2 regions of the Collinsella sp. AF31-11 genome follow, and region 1 is predicted to be linked to the other one. Evidence: predicted binding sites of a transcription regulator. Region 1 holds the regulator's gene; the other holds the start of a gene.
What was found. The regulator NrdR, encoded in region 1, represses ribonucleotide reductase genes. The targets are predictions, from matches to a motif close to AAACACNATATATNGTGTTT.
Positions count from the first base shown of each region.

Region 2: nrdD (anaerobic ribonucleoside-triphosphate reductase) is a predicted target of NrdR. The motif match lies at 3,173-3,192, and genes of this name have one in related genera.

Region 1 is NZ_QRQS01000005.1:121,418-128,658, reverse strand. Features, by position in the region: gene DWZ22_RS04530 (DegV family protein) at 1-619, shown strand, start outside; gene DWZ22_RS04525 (DUF1836 domain-containing protein) at 693-1,304, opposite strand; gene DWZ22_RS04520 (NAD(P)/FAD-dependent oxidoreductase) at 1,459-2,397, opposite strand; gene DWZ22_RS04515 (glycosyltransferase) at 2,516-3,817, shown strand; gene dut (dUTP diphosphatase) at 4,269-4,712, opposite strand; gene nrdR (transcriptional regulator NrdR) at 4,717-5,160, opposite strand; gene DWZ22_RS04500 (LysM peptidoglycan-binding domain-containing protein) at 5,212-5,661, opposite strand; gene lexA (transcriptional repressor LexA) at 5,825-6,469, shown strand; gene DWZ22_RS04490 (heparan-alpha-glucosaminide N-acetyltransferase) at 6,469-7,173, shown strand; gene hflX (GTPase HflX) at 7,158-7,241, opposite strand, start outside.
Region 2 is NZ_QRQS01000006.1:48,256-55,496, reverse strand. Features, by position in the region: gene nrdG (anaerobic ribonucleoside-triphosphate reductase activating protein) at 1-268, opposite strand, end outside; gene DWZ22_RS10220 (hypothetical protein) at 385-558, shown strand; gene nrdD (anaerobic ribonucleoside-triphosphate reductase) at 695-2,917, opposite strand; gene DWZ22_RS05010 (hypothetical protein) at 3,483-3,953, opposite strand; gene DWZ22_RS05005 (MFS transporter) at 4,054-5,253, opposite strand; gene buk (butyrate kinase) at 5,328-6,440, opposite strand; gene DWZ22_RS04995 (phosphate acyltransferase) at 6,444-7,241, opposite strand, start outside.

The sequences.
Region 1 (7,241 bases):
CATGCCGATCTCTGAAGGCGTGTCGGGCAGCTACAACGCCGCCGCAACGGCTCGCGATATGGTTCTTGCCGAGGAACCGGACCGCAATATTCATCTTGTCAATTCACGCGCAGCAGGCGGCAAAATGGACCTGATCTTCCTGCTGTTCGACCGTTATCTCGCAAGCAATCCGGACGTCTCATTCGAGGATGCTTGCGCATACTTCGATAGCCTTGAGCAGAACAGTAAAATCCTCTTCAGCTTGTGCAATTACGAAAACCTCGCCAAGGCCGGACGTATCCCTAAGGCAGCCGGCGTCATTGCCAACAAGCTCAATATTCGCATTTTGGGCACGGCGAGTGAGGCCGGTAAAATCGAACTCGTCGGACACACGCGTGGCGAAAAGAAGATGTTCAACAAGATCATCGACACCATGGAAGCCGAGGGTTTTACGGGCGGCGAGGTCGTCATCGACCATGTCGAGAATGAGGCAGGCGCCCAAGCACTTGCCAGCCGAATTGTGGAGCGCTGGCCAGGCTCCAAGACTGTCATCATGCCCTGTAACGGGCTAGATTCATACTATGCCGAAATGCATGGGCTCATTATCGGCTACGGCATGGGCGTAGCTTCGGGCAAGTAAAGTCCAACCAAACAAAATTACGGGCGAGACAAAGTGACAGATGGCTCTTTGTCCCGCCCGTTTTAAACGTGGGCTAGCTATTAAACCCGTTGAACTTGAGATAGCTCATCAGGTACGACTTCGAAACGAAGGACGATACCGCACTGCGTACGAGCAGCGATTCGCGCGTAACCTGGTGTGCGCCATCGGGCACGGGAGTCTGCTCGACGGAAAACGCCGCACGAATCGATGCCTCAAGTTGATCGACCACATAATCGAATGCCGTCGGAGCGTCATAGCTCAAGCGCTGAATATTAAAGAGCGCCTGAACCGCGGAGATGGGCAGCACCTGCTTAAAGATACAAATGGCGATGAGACGCGCAATCTGTTCTCGGCCATATTGCTTTTTGACCGGAGCAGGTACCAGGCCGACCTTCACGTAGTTATTGATCATCGATGGCGTAATGACAGGCTGCTCCACACAAATGGACAGCGGCTCCATCCACAGCGCGACATATTCAATGACCTGATCGCGGTAGAGCGTCACGTTGGGCAACTGGTCATAGCGAGGCAGACTCAACGTATTAAGTTTGCGCACGATATCGGACTGAATAAATGCATCGGGCAGCACGGTGGGCTGAATATCCTCGGGCTTAATGCTGACAGACGAATCGGACATCGGAATAACGTGGTTAACGTGGTTCATAAAGGTCCTCCGTTCCTTTTCTATATTGTATTCTAGAAAATCTAGTTTTGCATACCACATAGCCGCTAAGTAAAAGTGGTTGGACAGCACATTGATGCACCGTCCAACCACTTTGTATAAAGATAACAACCTTACATAAGATATATTATCGTACTTATCCACGGAGAAACGCGTATGCACTCGTTGCTGCTATGGCTCCGTCAGAAACGGCGGTCACAACCTGGCGTAAACGCTTGGAACGGATATCGCCGGCTGCGAATAAGCCGGACGTACGGGTGGCCATCGAATCGTCGGTGACAATGCCGCCGTCAGGAGCCAGATCGACTAGGTGCTCAACAAGCTCAGTATGTGGCTGCGTCCCCGTAAAGACAAAGATGCCAAACGAGCCAGGTTCAAAGGTCTCAGCATGCGTCTTGCCGCTCGCATTGTCCTTGAACGTAATCGTCGTGGGCATCGCTTCACCTGAAAGTTCAACAATACTAGCTTGGTACCTAACTGAAATATTATCCTTAGCAAGAACTTTTTTCACGACACCCTCGGGCGCACGGAACTGGTCGCGGCGCAGCACGATGGTCACGCTGCTGGCAATGTCGGACAGGAACAGCGCCTCTTCGCATGCCGAATTGCCACCACCGATTACAAAGACCTGTTTGCCGCGGAAGAACATGCCGTCACATGTTGCGCAATATGAAACGCCACGACCGCGATACGTATCCTCGCCAGCGAAACCTGCCGGTCGCGGCGTGGCACCCATGCAAGCGATAACACTCGAGGCCAGCGTATCGCCCGTATCGTGATGCACCGTAAACAGCGCTGCATCGGCATCGTAATCGATACCCGTAACCATGCTCCATGCAACCTGTGCTCCCAGGCCCTCTGCATGCTGCTGAAAACGCTCGCCGAGTTCGGCGCCACTCAAGAGCGGAATGCCCGGATAGTTCTCGATCTCATTGGTTGTGGCGATCTGCCCTCCCGACATGCCCTGCTCAATCACGGTCGTCGTCAGGTTGGCACGCGCAGCGTAAATAGCGGCAGCATAGCCCGCGGGGCCGCCACCGATAATCGCAACATCGATCGGCTGATCGGTAGTCATGGAATATCCTCTCGTCGAAACATTGACGTTCTTTGCGCTCATACCCAAATTTACGTGAACATGACACTCATGCACTACAATGATAAATCCGTGTCACAACGTCGAAGGGGAGTTATCGATGGATCAAACGCAGACGAGCGACGACGCTCCCCTGCTCACACACAGCACTCCCCAATCGGAGCAAACAGCGCTCTTGGCTCAGCAAAAACCTCTCGTGACCATCGTGCACGCCTCGGTCGGCTCAGGCCATAAGGCCGCCGCAAATGCGATTGCGCAGGCATTCGACCTCATCCGCGGCACCAATGGCATCCCCGAGGATGTTGAGATTGAAGTGCTCGATATCCTTGATTTTGGACGTATTAAATTCGACGGCAATAAGACCGCGGCTTCGTTTACGGGAGCCACACGCCCCATTTACGACCTGACCTGGAGATATACACTTACGGGACATCTTCTCTGGGGTGGCGGCACGGCATGGTCACGAATCATGTTCCCCGCCTTCAACGAATATATTCGTAGCCGCAGGCCCATAGCCGTGGTCGCAACGCACATCACAGCAGCCAATGTTGCCGTGGGTGCCCGCGTAATTACGGGTATCGATTATCCGGTCATCTGCGTACCGACCGACTACGAAGTCGAGGGCTGGTGGCCCCACAAGGACACCGATCTATTCTGTGTTGCCAACGAATTTATGTCCGAAACGCTGCGTCCGCGCAAGGTGCCCGAGGCAAAGATTCGCATTACCGGCATTCCTATTCGCACCGGATTCGACACGGATTACGATCGCGAGGAAGAGCTAGCCAAGTTCAACCTCCCCACCGACAAGACCGTCGTGCTGGTTATGGCCGGCGCCAGTCTGCCGCAGCCTTACGTACGTTTCCGAGCAGCGATGGACCATACGCTCCCCTTCCTACGCAGCTTTGAGGACATGCATTTTGTCTTTTTGCCGGGCAAGGATGAGGAATACGCCTCCCGACTCAAGAAGCTCTTCGACGCCATGAAGCTCGAAAACGTCACGGTTCTGGACTACGTGGACGACATGGCTGCCCTCATGCACGGCTGCGACCTGGCAATCCTCAAGTCGGGCGGGCTCACCGTCACCGAGTGCCTGTGCGCTCATCTGCCGATGATCCTGCTGGGCAAATCATACGGTCAGGAAAAGGCCAACACCACGATGCTCACCGGCATGGGCGCCAGCATGCATGTCACCACCGCACGAGAACTCATCGTAACCCTGCGCCACCTGCACGACCATCCCGAATCACTCAAAGCCCTACTCATCAACGGCGAAGTACTACGCCGCCCCCATGCAGCCGAAGACATAGCCATCGCAACCATGGAGCTTGTAGGCAAACCCCAAAAGCGCAAACGAGCCTTCTGCCGCTTCTACTGGGGCGGAAAACCTGCGCATATCCGCTAGCGTCTTTATGTCCGCTTACCTGCGGGAGGCCCCTATATATCATCCCATGCTCAAACATTCTCGCTTCGCTGCGAAACTGCGCGTGGGACGATATATAGGGGCCTCCCGCAGGTAAGCTGCGTTTACGTTCTAGCAGCTATACCAGATTCCCCACCACTAGAACCTTCAAAGGCGAAACCGGAAAATCTAAATACAGTAAGCCAATGCGACAAAGGGATTGTTCCTTTGTCGCATTGGCTTACTAGAATGTAAATATTTTTTCAAGCGAGTAGCCGCCCGCCTGCCTCTCACACATATCGTTCCACGCGCAGTTTCGCAGCGAGCGAAGCGAAGCGAGAATGTTTGAGCATGGAATGATATGTGTGAGAGGCGGGCGGGAGGGATACGAGCGCCCCGCGAGAATGTTTGAGCACGGGATGATATATAGGGGCCTCCCATGGGCGAGCGGACATTACAATACGCCGCTAGAACCGAAACCGCCGGCTCCTCGGTCGGTTTTGTCTAGTTCTTCTACTTCTACGAGGTTGACCGTGGGGACTTCTTGGATGACGAGTTGGGCTATGCGGTCGCCTTTGTTGATTTGGATGTCGTTGGTGGGATCCAGGTTGATGAGGATAACCTTGAGTTCTCCTCGGTAGTGGGCGTCGATGAGGCCCGGCGTGTTAACTATAGACAGGCCCTGCTTGATGGCCAAGCCGCTGCGGGGCTGCACGAAGCCGGCGTAGCCATCGGGCAGGGCGATAGCCAGCCCAGTAGAGACCAGACGGCGTTCGAAGGGCTTCAGGACGCAGTCCTCGTTGGAGCGCAAATCCAAGCCGGCATCGGTGGGATGGGCGTATTTGGGAAGCTCGACGGTGGGGTCGAGACGCTTTATGTTGACGGTAATGTTGGACATGGAATCACCTTAACTTATCGAGCTCTTGCAGAAACTCATCGACGTCTTTGAAATCACGGTAGACCGAGGCAAAGCGGATGTACGCCACCTTGTCGATCTTGGCCAAGCGTTTGAGCACCATATCACCCAACTCATGCGACGTGACGGCCGTAAGCGTGCGAGAGCGCAGCTCGACCTCGATATCGTCGATAAGCTCATTGAGCTTCTTAGTGTCGATATCACGCTTGATGGTGGCGCGCATCAAGCCGACGAGCAGCTTATTGCGATCGAACCGCTGCTTAGTTCCGTCCGACTTAATGACCTCAATTGGGTCTTCACATCGCTCGAACGTTGTAAAGCGGTAGTTACACGAGCAACATTCGCGACGGCGCTTAATGGTGTTATTTGACTCCTGCATACGGGAATCAACGACGCGGGTATGTGCCTTGCCGCATTTGGGACAGCGCATGGTACCTCCTCTTAAACGATAACAAGGGTACCATGCGCAGCGCGATAATGATTACGAACGAGCAGGAACCTTAAGATGCGCACCGGCGGCGAGCGAACCATGCTCCAGATGATTGACGTTACGGATCATGTCGGAAGTCTCTTGCGTGGAAAGGCATTCGATTGGATATTCCTCGGCAAGCGACCAAAGAGAATCACCAGGCTGAACGCGAATGGTCTCGTAGGTAACGTTGGAAACGGACTCGGCATACGCAGCGTGACGAGCACTAAAGACAGACGTAGCGAGGACAAAGAAGAGCGTAAGCGCAACGGCAACGGCGACAATCGTCGAAACCTTCAGGGCGGCGCGGGTAGGCGCGGCTACAGTCTGCTGATTGCGAGCAGGCTGCACGGTCAGAGGCTGAAAGCCGGAGCGGCCACCCTGAACAACCGTAAAAGTGGGTTCTGCAGGCGTCTCGAGCTTAAGGGCGAGGTTTCCCTGGACCATATTCGTTACATTCATCATGTTCTCCTCTCGCGTGTTTTGCTGAGAACAGTTTTATCAAGCCGCGCGGACAAAAATGTCTGGCGCGGGAACGAATGTTCGGTTATTATTATCTCCGAACAGTTGTTCCTGTCAAGCAAAATTCGAACATTTGTTTGACATGGGTAGAGAGGATGCCCTGATGGCTCGCAAAATTACCAAGCGCCAGCAGCAAATTTACGACTTCATCAAGGAATATCAGCAGGAGAAGGGTTATCCGCCCAGCGTGCGCGAGATGGCTTCTGCCGTGGGCCTTTCCTCCCCCAGCACCGTGCACGCTCATCTCTCTGCCCTGGAGGCGCGCGGGCTACTCAAGCGCGATGCCACCAAACCGCGCGCCCTGGAACTCTTTAACGAAGACGGTTCCTCTGTCTCTATTTCTAAATCTGACGAGCCCTCCGCACCTCGCGGGACTGTCTCGCTACCGCTCGTTGGTCGCGTCGCGGCTGGGATCCCCATTCTGGCCGAGCAGAATATCGAAGACACTTTTACTATCCCGACCGAAATCGCCAGTGATCAGGGGTCCTTTATCCTTGAGGTGCATGGGAGCTCAATGATCAATGTCGGCATCTTCAATGGCGATTACATCATCGTCCGTGAACAAAAGAGTGCCATGAACGGCGAAATTGTCGTGGCCATGATTGATGGTTCAGCGACCGTCAAGACGTTCTACAAGGAGCAGGGACGCGTACGCCTGCAGCCTGAGAATGACACCATGGAGCCTATCTATGCAACGAATCCCGTTATCCTGGGCAAAGTCGTCGGCTTGATGCGCCGGTTCTCGTAATGCAGAAACGCATCACCATCTTTGACACCGTCCGCGGGTTTACGATGATTTCAATGGCAGGTTTTCACGCTTGCTACGATCTCGCGTATCTGTACGACTGGGATATGCCCTGGTTTACCCAGACTGTCTTTCAAGACATCTGGCGCGCCAGCATCAGCTGGGTATTTTTGTTTATCGCGGGTTGGATGTGCACCCTTTCGCGCAACAATGCTAAACGAGCGGCCAAGTACGCTGCCGCAGCTTTGGTCGTCTGGATCGCAACAACGCTCGTATCGGTCGACGATTCAGTGAACTTTGGCATCATTTATTGCATGGCGGCGTGTACCGCTGTGGTTGCACTAACCCGTCCGCTACTCCAAAAAATACCGGGCTCGTGGGGAATCGCGGCGTGCCTTGTTCTTTTTGCCCTAACTTGGGGCATTCCAAAAGCGGTCTACCCACTCCCCTACCTGGCATGGCTAGGATTTCCGGGCCCGGGTTTTGTATCGGGAGACTACTATCCACTCATTCCGTTTGTCTTTATGTACCTTACCGGCTTTTTTGCTGCCCAGGCAGCACAAGCATCAAGCCTCGAAGCGCCAGAATGGGCATACGCGAATCCCATCCCGGCGCTCACAGTCCTTGGTCGGCATGCCTTACCGTTCTACCTGCTCCATCAGCCTGTCATTCTAGGCGTACTAGAACTCGTTTATTCCGTACGATAACGCTCGAGCCGCGGTGCAATACGAGCCGGCAGTTTCGCCACAATACGAACGCCATCCTCAAGATATTC
Region 2 (7,241 bases), on a different contig from region 1:
CACGCTCGACAAAATCAACGAGTCCCGCCTGATTCTCGGGCTCCATAGGCTCGCCGCCCAGAATCGTCAGGCCGTCAATAAAGGGATGATCGAGGCTCTCGATAATCTTGTCCTCGACGGCACGATCAAACGGCTCGCCCGCGGCAAAGTCCCACGCGACGGAGTTAAAGCAATTCTTGCAGCCACGACGGCACCCGCTCACAAACAGAGAAGTGCGGACGCCTTCTCCATCAGCAATGTCGAAATACTTAATGTTCGCGTAGTTCATAGGTAACTCTCCCGGGAGGCCGGGACATATCATCCCGTCCTCAAACATTCTCGGCCTTCGGCCTGCGAAACTGCGGGCGGGACGATATGTCCCGGCCTCATGCAAAGGGTAACTCAATGAACGAAGCGAACATCGAGTATAGGGTTCGAGGTCTAATAAAAACTGGGTTGCGGCTCAACCGCCATCGCAAGCAAAGCGTTGTTGCAAGTCAACTCATTTCCGCTAAGAACTTCGAGGAGCGAGCAGGCTGCGTGCTGCATCTCAGCTACATCAACTTGGCCGCCCCGTAGCGAGGCCCCGGACCTTTGCTCGATATGAGTTCCGCACGAACAGGAGGCGCCAGTGGCGCCTCCGTCGTGAGCCAGGACTGTCCGAAATAGCGAGCAAAGGTCCGGGGCCTCGCTACGGGGCGGCCTGGGATGGTTATTAGAGATGCAGCACGCGGTCGCGGATCTCCTCGGTTCGACCCTGGTTCCAGAACTGGGTACCGATGTAGCCGCACGTACGACGAGCGACGTTCATCTTCTCCTGGTCGCGGTTGCCGCAGCTGGGGCACTCCCACACCAGCTTGCCGTCATCCTCGACAATCTTGATCTCGCCATCGTAGCCGCACACCTGGCAGTAATCGCTCTTAGTGTTGAGCTCGGCGTACATGATGTTGTCGTAGATGTACTGCATCACGCGAATGACAGCCTTGAGGTTGTCCTGCATGTTGGGAACCTCAACGTAGGAGATAGCACCGCCCGGCGAAAGCTGCTGGAACATGCCTTCAAACTTAAGTTTGTCGAAGGCATCGATCTCCTCGGACACATGGACGTGATAGCTGTTAGTAATGTAGCCCTTGTCCGTCACGCCCGGGATAATGCCAAAACGACGCTGCAGGCACTTGGCGAACTTGTAGGTCGTCGACTCCAACGGCGTACCGTACAGCGAGAAATCGATATCACTTTCGGCCTTCCACTCCGCGCACTTGTCGTTCATGCGCTGCATGACGGCCATGGCGAACGGCGTGCCCTCCTTCTCGGTGTGGCTGTGACCCGTCATGTACTTGACGCACTCATACAGGCCGGCATAGCCCAGGCTGATGGTGGAATAGCCGCCCACGAGCAGCTTGTCGATCGTCTCGCCCTTCTTCAGACGCGCCAGGGCGCCGTACTGCCAAAGAATCGGCGCGGCATCCGAAAGCGTGCCCATCAGGCGCTCATGACGGCACAGCAGGGCACGATGGCACAGCTCAAGGCGCTCGTCGAAGATCTTCCAGAACTTATCCATGTCCTGATGCGAGCTCAGCGCGACATCGGGCAGGTTGATGGTCACAACACCCTGGTTAAAGCGACCGTAGTACTTAGGCTTGGTCGGGTCATAGTTCAGCGCGTTGGCGACATTGTTAAAGCCGTTGCCCGAACGGTCGGGCGTCAGGAAACTGCGGCAACCCATGCAGGTGTAGCAATCGCCGTTGCCGGCAGTCTCGCCCTTAGACAGCTTGAGCTCGCGCATCTTCTTCTCGGAGATGTAGTCGGGCACCATGCGCTTGGCGGTGCACTTGGCGGCGAGCTTGGTCAGATAGAAGTACGGCGAATCCTCGCGAATGTTATCGTCCTCGAGCACGTAGATAAGCTTGGGGAACGCCGGAGTGATCCACACGCCGGCCTCGTTCTTAACGCCCTCATAGCGCTGACGGAGCGTCTCCTCCACGATCATGGCAAGGTCGTGCTTCTCCTGCGCCGAGCGAGCCTCGTTGAGATACATGAAGACCGTCACGAACGGCGCCTGGCCATTCGTGGTCATAAGGGTCACGACCTGATACTGAATCGTCTGGACGCCGCGACGGATCTCGTCACGCAGGCGGTCCTCAACGACCTCGCGGACCTTTTCGGGAGATGCGGAAACGCCGAGCTCCTCGAGCTCGCGGGCGACCTCGCCGCGAATCTTTTGACGGCTCACCTCGACGAACGGGGCGAGATGGGTCAGCGAAATAGACTGGCCGCCGTACTGGGAGGAAGCAACCTGGGCGATGATCTGCGTCGCGATGTTGCAGGCGGTCGAGAAGCTGTGCGGCTTCTCGATCAGCGTGCCCGAGATAACAGTGCCGTTCTGGAGCATGTCCTCCAGGTTCACCAGATCGCAGTTGTGCATGTGCTGGGCAAAATAATCCGAATCGTGGAAATGGATCAGGCCCTCATTATGAGCATCCACGATCTCCTGGGGCAGCAGCACACGCTGAGTCAGGTCCTTGGAGATCTCGCCGGCCATGTAGTCACGCTGAACGGAATTGACGGTCGGGTTCTTGTTGGAGTTCTCCTGCTTGACCTCTTCGTTGTTGCACTCGATCAGCGACAGGATCTTGTCATCGGTCGTGTTCTTCTGGCGCTTCAGGCTCTGAACATAGCGATAGATGATGTAGTGGCGGGCAACCTCGTAGCAGTCGAGACGCATGATCTCGTCCTCGACCAAATCCTGGATCTCCTCGACCGACACGGTGTGGCCCGCGTTCTCGCATGCCTCGGCGACGTTTTGTGCCGCATAAACCACCTGGCGGTCGGTAAGACGAGAGCTCTCCTCGACCTCCAAGTTTGCGGCGCGGATGGCATTGACGATCTTTTCGATGTCAAAGACGACCTCGGTGCCGCTGCGCTTGATGATCTTCATCCTCTTGCCTCTTTCGCGTCGTAGTCTCATTGCGCTTCAGAGCCAAACGATGCCCGGCAGGGCGTGCCCCTGTCTTGCGGCGCCGTCGCGCAATCTGTGTTCTCGATAAACCATATGCCTCCATGCGGACATGCCCAGGAGCCGATCAAGCGGCTCAGGGACACGTTCAAAAGAGGCAGTTAAGGTCTTCGTTCTCTGTCCGCCATCTATCATACGACAAAGACGCATCTATATCCTGTATTCTTTTTTTAGATCAAACACAACATATAGTGTTTTAGCAGGTCAAAGCAATTGGTCATTTTGCAGACACATAAATTATGAGGGGCTCTTGGCAAGTCGGTAAAACGTTACCAACACGGCTACCTGCATGGCAGTTATAAAACCCCCTTAGTCAAGCCGCCGACAAATCCTACCAAAACCAAGCCGCTCACGCCAAAAGAATCCAAAAGATTATGCTTGACCAACATGTTGCGGTCGAATGCCGGCGGACGGAGTGACAGGACTGCAAACGCTCGGAAGACTGCAGCCCCGGCACCCCGTCCGCCGGCATTCGATAGACGAGGAACTATTTCTTCTCTTCGCGAGCTGCCATGCGGCCGAGAGCCGCTGTAAAGGGATCGAGCAGCACGCCGGCGATAACCACAAAAGCCCACCCCTTTGTGACAAGACCTGCCCAACGCGCGAAGAACGTACGGCCTTCAATCGTTCCGAATCCTCCCCGGAAGGCAATCTCGCCAAAACCGATTACCATAAAAAGGAGCGTGGCACCGATGACCGTACCGGCGATCTTGTGTGACGCACTCCCCCGCTCAAAACCAAAAAAGTCCAGGCACATACCAACCGTTTTGCCAAACAGCGGGAGTGCGCTCAGAACCTCGGCGATCACCGTGGCCACGATGAGTTGTCCCCAAAAGCCCGTGGGGCTCGTCAGATCCAAGCCGGGCGCCCCTTCAATGATGGGGAGAAACGCGCAGAGCAATAGCGGGTTAAAGAAGCCGTTGAGAATACCGGTAACGCGGTTGACAGGTAACTTCATAGCCGTAAGCCTTTCAAAGTCATTGATAGAAAGAAGGCCGCCGGCATATGTCGGCGGCCCCGATAAAACATGATGTGCGGCAAAGCAACTACTCGAACGGCTACTCCGCCTCGCCGCCGGCCGCCATCTTCTCGGCCTCGGCAAGCTGGGCCGGGGTGAGTTTGCGATACTTGATGGCGCCAAAGACGACACAAGCCGCACAGACGATCATGCCGGCGATGAACTTCTGGTCAATCGTCGCACCAAACGGCGACGTCACGGCCTCAAACACAATGGGAGACAGTGCCATGCCAAAGTTGATGCCGGCCATGCCAATGGCAAGGTTAAACGCACGTCCCTCGGGGGCAGAGTTGCCGGCGGCAAAATTGCCCTCCAGCGGCACGTAGGTCTCCTTGCCTAGCGCAACGACAAAGCCCGCAACGCACAGCACCATAAAGGCGGGCGCAACCAGCGTCAGGCCCAGGCCAACGAGCGTCACGCCCCACGCAATCGGCATAGCCAGGTTCTTAAACTTGGCAAACAGCGGACCGACCAAAAGACCAGCCGCAATACCGGCAACGGTCATAACGGTAGAGGCAAGACCGGCCTCCACGGTACCGCCAAAGCCGCGACCCACAACAAGCAGCGAAACGTTGGAGCTGAAGAGCTGGAACGTGAGTACGAACACAAAGCTCATGAGCGTGATAATCGCGACCTCTTTAGGCATATTGGCAAACACATTGACCTTGCGCTTGGGCTCAAGATGACCCTCGGGAAGACAAACAGCCTCAATCACGATGAAAATGATCATGATGAAGTACGCCGCATAGCTATGAAACCATTCGGCGGAACCCAAAATACCGGACACCATGGTCCAGATAATGCCGCCAAGAGCAACAAAGGTGGAGTAGATGCCCATGACAAACGAACGCTGCTTTCCGCCAAAGTAATCCGCGATAAGAGCGTCCGTTGAATTCTGCACGGCACCGAGACCAAGGCCCATGACAGCAGAAGCCGCTAAGACTTGGCCGAGCGAGTCGTGGAACACCAGCACCGAGACGCCTGCCAGCATCACGATAACGTGACCGACGAGCGTCGTCTTCTTCTTGGACACGCGCGAAGCGAGCTGGGAAGACACGAGCATGGCGGACAGCGCCATCATCAACGGGATGATGCCGATAATCATCTGAACGGCAGCGATGTTCTCGTTGGGAAACGCCGCCGCGACAGAGGCCACGATGGGGACGGGCACCAACATGCCCATAATGCACATGGCGGCAGCATAAATGCCCACCAGGTACTTGATCTTGCTTTTATCCATGATCCATCCTTACACTTAAAGAAAAGGGTCGGAGCGGCCAGGCATCACCAGCGGCCGCCCCAAACACAGCACTATTAGTCGTTGAATCCGGCGAACACGGGTTCTCCGCTGTACACGAGCGCTTCCTCGACACCATCGAGCACGCGGCAAGCGCCAGACGCCATCGCCTCGAGCTCAAACTCGCCGGGATAAGCCGACACGGGGGCGATCCAAGAGCAGCATTCCTCAATCGAGGCAACGAGCTCCTTGCTGTGGACCATGCCACCTCCGAGCAAGATGCCGTCGACGTCGCCCTTCAGCACACAGGCCATCTCGCCAATCCACTTGCAGATTTGGTAAACCATTGCATCCCAGGCGCGAGCTGCAGCCTTATCGCCCGCAGCGGCACGCTCGCACACCTCGATGGCATCGGAGGTACCCAAAAGATCGACAAAACCGCCGGTCTTCATGCAATGGGCACGGGCGACATCAAGGCCGTGTTCCGCGGTGTACTTTGCGACCTCGATCGCGGGAACCGATCCGCAGCGCGTCGGTGCCATGGGGCCCTCGCCGCCGACGATGTCGTTGCCGTCCACCATCTTGCCCTTAAGATGAGCCGAGATAGAGATGCCGCCGCCGATATGGCAAACGATGAAGTTGCACTCATCATAGGGGCAACCGAGCTTTGCCGCATGGCGGATGGCGGTCTCTTTGAGATTAAGGGCGTGCAGATGCACGTTTCGATACACGCCCTTAATGCCCGTCATACGTGCGAGGTCGCACAGCTCGTCAGTATCGGGAGGATTCACCACAAAGGCGGGCTTGCCACATTTCACGGCAAATTCGTAGGCAATCTGGGGTCCCAGCTGCGCCGGGTGTTGAATGCCATTTGCGCCAACGCGAGCATGCTCGAGCATGACCTCATTGATGGCATACGTACCACCGGGCAGCGAAAGCAAGCCACCGCCGCGACCGACAAAAGCATCAAAGACCTCGAGCTTTAGGCCCGCCTCCTCCAGTGCCCCGAGAATCAGATCGCAGCGATACGGCATCTGAGCCGAAACCCCGTCGAATTGGGCAAGGTCCTTCGCATCGTGCGCAACGTTCTTACTGAGCTTGCACTCATCGCCCTCAAAAACGCCCACCTTCGTGGAAGTGGAACCCGGGTTGATTACCAGGATGCGCCAGGGAGTCTTTTTATCGGACATACCTTAAGCCTCCTTAAGCGCCTGAGCGCGCACGCAGCTCATCACCACGTTGCCGACGATCTCATCGACGGGCGCAGAGCGCGAGCAATCGCACACGATCTTCTTGAAGCCCTGAAGCATGGGACCGTAAGCATTGGCGCCGGTCAGATTCTGGATGATCTTGACGCCGATATTGCCCACGTTGATATCGGGCCAGATGACCACGTTGGCTTGGCCCGCAACAGCGGACTCACGATGCACCTTCTTGGCCGCAACCTTGGGGTTAATTGCCGAATCAAACTGGAACTCGCCGTCGATGGCAAGATCGGGACGGCGATCGTTGGCAATCTCGCGAGCACGGCGCACTTTGTCGACAAGTTCATTGTCCATCGAACCGTCAGTCGAATGCGAAAGCAACGCGCAACGGATATCCCATCCGGTCAGAGAGCGCACCGTCTCGCTCGACGAAATCGCGATCGAGGCAAGCTCCTCGCTCGTGGGGTCAACGCAAACGGCAGAATCGCCAAAAGCCAAAAGGCCACCTTCGCCGCCGTTCCAGTTGGGAATGTCGGCGATACCGCACGAGCTCACAGTGTCCACCCCGTCAGCAAGACCGACGATGGCCTGACCCGCCAGGATGATATCGCCCGTAGCGTTATCGATACCGGCGAACATAACGTCGGCATCGCCGAGCACCTGCAAAATCAGGGCGCGTTCAAGCGGACGCGTCATACGGCGCGCAGCGCCCTTGGGCTTAAACTTGCAATCCGGATGAGAAAGGTAGCGCTCGCAACAAGCGGCGTTCGCCTCCTCGTCGGTCAC